2 regions of the Streptomyces tamarix genome follow, and region 2 is predicted to be linked to the other one. Evidence: predicted binding sites of a transcription regulator. Region 2 holds the regulator's gene; the other holds the start of a gene.

Region 1 (3,406 bases), on a different contig from region 2:
ACGGTGGGGGTGACCAGGACCCCCGCTCCGGCCAGGTGGTGCCCGCCGCGGCGGCGAAGGGCGTCGACGTCACGGAGAACGGGTACGCGGCCGGGGCGGCGGGGGAGGCAGGTCGGCGGTGCCGGCAGCCCGCCGAGGACCCGCCCCGGGACGGTCCCGGCCGACAGGGTGACCGCGCACCTGCCGAGGGCGCGGGCCCGGGCCGCCCCGGTGAAGCCGAGCCGGATGCCGGTGAGTACCTGAGGCACCATCAGCGCGGCGCCCGCGTCCCGCACCGCGCGGGCCAGGATCGGCACCGGCGCGTTCGGCGCGCGCCCGCACGCCGGGGAGGGGGCGGTGAACGTCAGGACGCCCAGGAGGTGGGCGCTGCGGTAGCCGCGTACGCCGCCCGGGCGCGCCCCGCGGGCAGCAGGGCGTAGTACGGGATGCGGGCGCCGACGGCCGGCTCCGTCCGCGCGTCGTCGGTGCGCAGGTCCGCCCGCAGGGCGGGGATGCCGACGTACACGGTCGCGCTGCCGACGTTCGCCGTGAGCCCGCCGGTCGGCAGCGTCAGCGGCAGGTCGCGCCGCCCGCGCGAGGACGCCCGGCCGCCCGGGGAGCGGCGTCCCCGTCCGGCCCGGCGGGCGCGCCGGTCCGGCGGACGCGCCCCGCGCGCGACGACCTCCACAGGACCGGGTTTCGCAGCAGCTCGCTCCGGGCGCGCCGCACGCGTGAGGCCACCCGCTGGACGGTGTCCTCACAGAGGTCGCGGAGCCGCGCGCCCCGCGCGCGTGAGGCCACCCGCCCGGACGTACCCGCACTTGGGGCAGTCGGGGAGGGCGTCCCGCGCGTGAGGCCGTCCGTCCGGCGCTGCTCTGGAACGTGCACGCGAACGCCACCGTGCTCCGCGTACCACCGCGACCGGCCTCGTCGACACCGCCGTTGGGGCCGTTCGCACCGGCCGTGGCGAACGCCGTGCGAGAGCACGGTACGGCGCCGCCCGCGGTCCCGCCGGTGGACGGCCGAGCGGTCGGCGGATCGTCCGGAGCCCCGCTCCCCCTGGCCGTTTCCGACCCGGAACCGCCTGCGCGCGGGCGGGCCTTCACCGCCCCGCCGCGAACTCCCGCGCGGGCGAGGGCGGTGCTCCGCGACCCGCGGGAGCCGGCCGGCGACCGGGTGTCGCTCCCGTACGGACCAGCGGGCCGGCGGGTTGACGGCCGGGTGACGGCCTGCCGGGTGACGGCCCGACAGGCCGGTGGGCCGACGGACCGGTGGGGTGGATGTGGTGGGGGCCGGTGATCGCTCAGAGCGAACAGGCGTGGGGAACACCAGAGGGCTCAGGAGCATTGAGTCGGTGTAGCTCAACTTGACTGCCGAAGGGGAGATCATGGCTTCGACGTCCGAATCGCTCACCCTGCCCGTGCTGCCGCTCGACGGCGAGGTCGTGCTGCCGGGCATGGTGGTGCCGCTGGATCTGTCCGACAACGAGGTGCGCGCCGCCGTCGAGGCCGCCCAGGCCGCCGCGCGGGACGGGAGCGGCAAGCCGCGGGTGCTGCTGGTGCCGCGGGTGGACGGGACGTACGCGGGGATCGGCGTCCTCGGCACGGTCGAGCAGGTCGGGCGGCTGTCCGACGGCGATCCCGGAGCCCTCATCCGGGGCCGGGCACGCGTGCGGATCGGGGCCGGGACGACCGGGCCGGGCGCCGCCCTGTGGGTGGAGGGCACCGTCGTCGACGAGACCGCGCCCGACCCGCTGCCCGGCGCCGTCACCGAGCTGGTCAAGGAGTACAAGGCCCTCGCCACGAGCTGGCTGCGCAAGCGCGGCGCCTGGCAGGTCGTCGACCGCGTCCAGCAGATCGACGACGTCTCCGCCCTGGCGGACAACTCCGGGTACTCCCCCTTCCTCACCACCGCCCAGAAGGTCGCCCTGCTGGAGACCGTCGAGCCCGTCGCGCGGCTGAGGCTCGCCACCGAGCAGCTCCGCGACCACCTGGCCGAGCAGGACGTGGCGGAGTCCATCGCCAAGGACGTCCAGGAGGGCGTCGACAAGCAGCAGCGCGAGTTCCTGCTGCGCCGTCAGCTCGAAGCCGTGCGCAAGGAGCTCCGCGAGCTGAACGGCGACGACCCCGACGGCGGCACGGACGACTACCGGTCCCGCGTCGAGGGCGCGGACCTGCCGGAGAAGGTCCGCGAGGCCGCCCTGAAGGAGGTCGACAAGCTGGAGCGCGCCAGCGACCAGTCCCCCGAGGGCTCCTGGATCCGCACCTGGCTGGACACGGTCCTGGAGATGCCGTGGAACGAGCGGACCGAGGACCGGTACGACATCCGCGGCGCCAAGGAGGTCCTCGACGCCGAGCACGCCGGGCTGGAGGACGTGAAGGAGCGCATCACCGAGTACCTCGCCGTCCGCAAGCGCCGCGCCGACCGGGGCCTCGGCGTCGTCGGCGGGCGGCGCGGCGGCGCCGTGCTCGCGCTGGTGGGGCCGCCCGGCGTGGGCAAGACGAGCCTCGGGGAGTCCGTCGCCCACGCGATGGGCCGCAAGTTCGTGCGCGTCGCGCTCGGCGGCGTACGGGACGAGGCGGAGATCCGCGGCCACCGGCGGACGTACGTCGGCGCCCTGCCCGGCCGGATCGTCCGCGCCGTCAAGGAGGCCGGGTCCATGAACCCCGTCGTCCTCCTCGACGAGATCGACAAGGTGGGCTCCGACTTCCGGGGCGACCCGGCCGCGGCCCTGCTGGAGGTCCTCGACCCGGCGCAGAACCACACGTTCCGCGACCATTACCTCGAAGTCGAACTCGACCTCAGCGACGTCGTCTTCCTCGCCACGGCGAACGTGCTGGAAGCCATCCCCGAGGCGCTCCGCGACCGCATGGAGCTGGTCCGGCTCGACGGCTACACGGAGGACGAGAAGATCGTCATCGCGCGCGACCACCTGCTGCCCCGCCAACTGGAGCGGGCCGGGCTCGACCGGGACGAGGTGGTGATCGAGGAGGCCGCGCTGCGCAGGCTCGCCGGCGAGTACACCCGCGAGGCCGGTGTGCGCAACCTGGAGCGGTCCGTCGCCCGGCTCCTGCGGAAGGTCGCCGCCCAGGCCGAACTGGGCGACCGGGAGCTGCCGTTCACCGTCCGCGAGGACGACCTGCGCGACCTCATCGGGCGGCCGCACCACGTGCCCGAGTCCGCCCAGGACCCGGCCGAGCGCCGTACGTCCGTCCCCGGCGTCGCGACCGGCCTGGCCGTCACCGGCGCGGGCGGCGACGTGCTGTTCGTCGAGGCGTCCCTCGCCGACGCGGAGACCGGCGCGGTGGGGCTCACCCTCACCGGGCAGCTCGGCGACGTGATGAAGGAGTCCGCGCAGATCGCGCTCTCCTTCCTCCGCTCCCACGGCGCGGAGCTCGAACTGCCCGTCACCGGCCTCAAGGACCGC
Region 2 (3,406 bases):
GAGGGGCTCGTGCAGTACCTCGTCGGCGTCTTCGAGCAGTTCTGGCTGCACGGCATCCCCTGGGAGGAGGAGGTCGTCGCCTACACGCCCGCCCTCAACGGGATAAGCGGCATCCAGCGCTCCATCGCCAAGCTCCTCGTCGAGGGCCACGTCGACGAGGCCATCGCCCGCCGCCTCGGCATGAACGTCCGCACCTGCCGCGCCCACATAGCCAAGCTCGCGTCCACGCTCGGCAGCGGCAGCCGCGCCCAGCTCGGCTACCTCATCGCCCGGTCCGGCATCCTCGACCAGGAGCCCGGCCAGGGGCAGGACCAGGAGCAGGTCCGCTGCCACGACTGACGGCCCCCGACCCCGGCGGCCACCCGGACCCGGCGCACCCGCCCGGCGGCCACCCGACCCCGGCGCACTCGCAGTCCCGGCACACCCCACAGCTCCGGCGCGGCATAGTTCCGGCGCGTCGTGGGCCCGGCGCGTCGCAGGCCCGGCGCGTCGTGGGCCCGGTGCGTCGTGGGCCCGGTGCGTCGTGGGCCCGGTGCGTCGTGGGCCCGGCGCACCCGCCCGACGGGCACCCGGCCCCGGCGGCCATCCGGCCCGGTGACCCGGCCGGTGGCCTTCCGACCCCGGCACGCCGCAGCCTGGGCGCGTCGCGGCCTCGGCGCGTCGCAGGCCCGGCGCACCCACCCAGCGGCCATCCGGCCCCAACGCGTCACAGCCCCGGCGCACCCGTCGCTCCAGAGCGTCGCAGCCCGGTGCACCCGGCCGCCCCGGCACTCCGGCACCCGCCACCCCGGCGCGTCGCCGCCCCGCTACGTGCCGCCCTCCGGCGTCCAGGGCGTGACCTCCACGGCGTCGGTGGTGCCCAGGTCCAGCGGCCCGTCGTGCGGGGCGACCGTCTGAGCGGCGGCCCCCCGGCCGGGCGTGACCCGCAGGTACGCGCCGTTCGTCGCCGTGACGTCCGACCGCGTCACCGTGTTCCGCCACAGGATCCCCGACCGTGCCCGCTGCCCCGGCCGCAGCACGAACGTCGAACGGGTCGCCCCGCCGTCCACCGCGTCCGTGCCGAGGCGCACGGTCACGTCGAGCTCCTCGCGCTCCGCGTCCAGTACGGCCACCTCCGGGTAGCCGCTCACCTCGAACGGCCGGCCGCCGCAGTTGTCGAGGAACACGGACAGCGCCCGCAGCCCCAGGGCGGTCTCCGTGGCCCCCAGCGTGACCCGTACGCCCGACCCCGGGCACGCGCCCGCCGAGGGCCCCGCGGGCGCGGAGAGGCCCGGTACGGGTGCCGAGGGCGGCGGGGACGCCGCGTCCGGCGCCGCCCCGCCCGCCGAACACCCCGCGGTCACCACCGTGACCACCGCCGCGGCCGTGACCACCGCGCTCCCCCTCGTACGCATCCCCGGATCATCGCACGGGAAAGGCCCCCTCCTCGGAGGGGGCCTTCCAGGTCCTGCCGGCGCTTCCGGGCGCTCGCCGCCACGGGGTACGGGAGTGCGGGACTACTCGCCGCCGCGCTTTCCGGCCGGCCGCCACACGACCAACGCACTGGTCTGCTGCACGTCCTGATAGGGCACCAGGTCCCGCCGGTACGAGGCGTGCACCTGCGCCTCGCGCTGACGCATCGCCACCGCCGCGCCCTCCAGGGCCGCGGTCAGCTCGGCCACCCGGGCCTCCAGCGCGGTGACCTGGTTCTCCAGCTCGATGATGCGCTTGATCCCGGCCAGGTTGATGCCCTCGTCCTGCGACAACTGCTGCACCTGCCGGAGCAGCTCGATGTCGCGGGCCGAGTAGCGCCGGCCCCGGCCGGCCGTACGGTCCGGGGAGACGAGCCCCAGGCGGTCGTACTGGCGCAGCGTCTGCGGGTGCAGCCCGCTGAGCTGCGCCGCCACCGAAATGACGTACACCGGGGTCTCGTCGGTCAGTTCGTACGGGTTGCGTCGGCGTGCGTCCATTGCCTCAAGCCCCCTTCGCGGCCTGGAACAGCTCCGCCCGCGGGTCCTCTCCCGCGGTAGCTTGACGGTACGTCTCCAGGGCCTCGCGCGCCTTGTCGTTCAACTCCTTCGGCACGGCGACCTCGACCGTGACCAGCAGGTCGCCACGCGTGCCGTCCTTGCGGACCGCGCCCTTGCCCCGGGCCCGCATCGTACGGCCGTTGGGCGTACCGGCGGGGATCTTCAGCGTGACCGGCGGTCCGCCGAGGGTCGGCACCCTGATCTCGCCGCCGAGCGCCGCCTCCACGAACGAGACGGGCACGGTGACGGTGAGGTTGTCGCCCTTCCGGCCGAAGACCGGGTGCGCGCCGACGTGGACGACCACGTACAGGTCGCCGGGCGGACCGCCCCGCTCGCCGGGCGCACCCTTGCCGCGCAGCCTGATCCGCTGCCCGTCGGAGACACCCGCCGGGATGCGGACCTGCATGGTGCGCGAGGACTTGGCGCGGCCACTGCCGTGGCACACCTCGCACGGGTCCTGGGCGATCAGCCCGCGGCCCTTGCAGTCCACGCACGGGTCGGTCAGCGAGAAGCCGCCGCCCGAGCCGCGCGACACCTGGCCGGTGCCGACGCACGTCGGGCAGACCCGCGGCGTGCCGTGCTTGTCGCCCGTGCCGGAACAGGCCTGACAGGGCTGCTGGCTGGACATGCGCAGCGGGACGGTGGCGCCGTCGACCGCCTCGGTGAAGCTGAGCGTCACCTCGGACTCGACGTCCTGACCGCGGCGCGGCTGCGTCCGGGTGCCCGTGGCGCCGCCCCGGTTGAACAGGCCGCCGAAGACGTCCCCGAGCCCGCCGCCGAAGCCGCCGGCGCCGCCCGCCCCGCCCTGGCCGCCGAACAGGTCGCCCAGGTCGAAGTTGAACGTGCCGCCCGCGCCACCGGGCCCGGGCCGGAAGCCGCCGTTGCCGAAGAGGGCGCGCGCCTCGTCGTACTCCTTGCGCTTCTTGGGGTCGCCGAGGACGTCGTTCGCCTCGGAGATCTCCTTGAAGCGGGCCTCCGCGGCGGTGTCGCCCTTGTTGGCGTCCGGGTGGAACTCGCGGGCGAGCTTCCGGTACGCCTTCTTGATCTCGGCTTCGGTCGCGTCCTTGGGGACGCCGAGGACCTTGTAGTAGTCCTTCTCGACGAAGTCCTTCGTACTCATCGACGTCCCTCCTCCCGGACGATCACTGCGTCAGCCCCGGGGCCGGCGGTCCTGCGACCGCCGGCCCTGTGGCTGTCAGCCCTCCTCGGGGCCACCGTTCTCCTCGTCGGCCGACTGCTCTTCCTTCGGAGCCGGCGCGGCACCCGGCTGGGGCTCGGCGACGGCGACACGTGCGGGACGGATGGTCCGCTCGCCGATCCGGTACCCCGGCTGGAGGATCGCCACGCAGGTCGTCTCGGTGACGTCCGGCGCGTACGAGTGCATCAGCGCCTCGTGC

The links. The regulator HspR, encoded in region 2, represses chaperone genes until heat shock. The targets are predictions, from matches to a motif close to TTGAGNNNNNNNNNCTCAA.
Region 1: a site for HspR is predicted at 1,326-1,344, ahead of lon (endopeptidase La). Genes of this name have one in related genera too.

The regions. Positions count from the first base shown of each region.
Region 1 is NZ_JAWCTQ010000001.1:281,592-284,997, reverse strand. Features, by position in the region: gene RND61_RS01225 (hypothetical protein) at 1-296, opposite strand, end outside; gene RND61_RS01220 (hypothetical protein) at 344-667, opposite strand; gene lon (endopeptidase La) at 1,367-3,406, shown strand, end outside.
Region 2 is NZ_JAWCTQ010000010.1:75,136-78,541, forward strand. Features, by position in the region: gene RND61_RS10765 (helix-turn-helix transcriptional regulator) at 1-339, shown strand, start outside; gene RND61_RS10770 (DUF4232 domain-containing protein) at 807-1,394, opposite strand; gene RND61_RS10775 (heat shock protein transcriptional repressor HspR) at 1,497-1,949, opposite strand; gene dnaJ (molecular chaperone DnaJ) at 1,954-3,129, opposite strand; gene grpE (nucleotide exchange factor GrpE) at 3,205-3,406, opposite strand, start outside.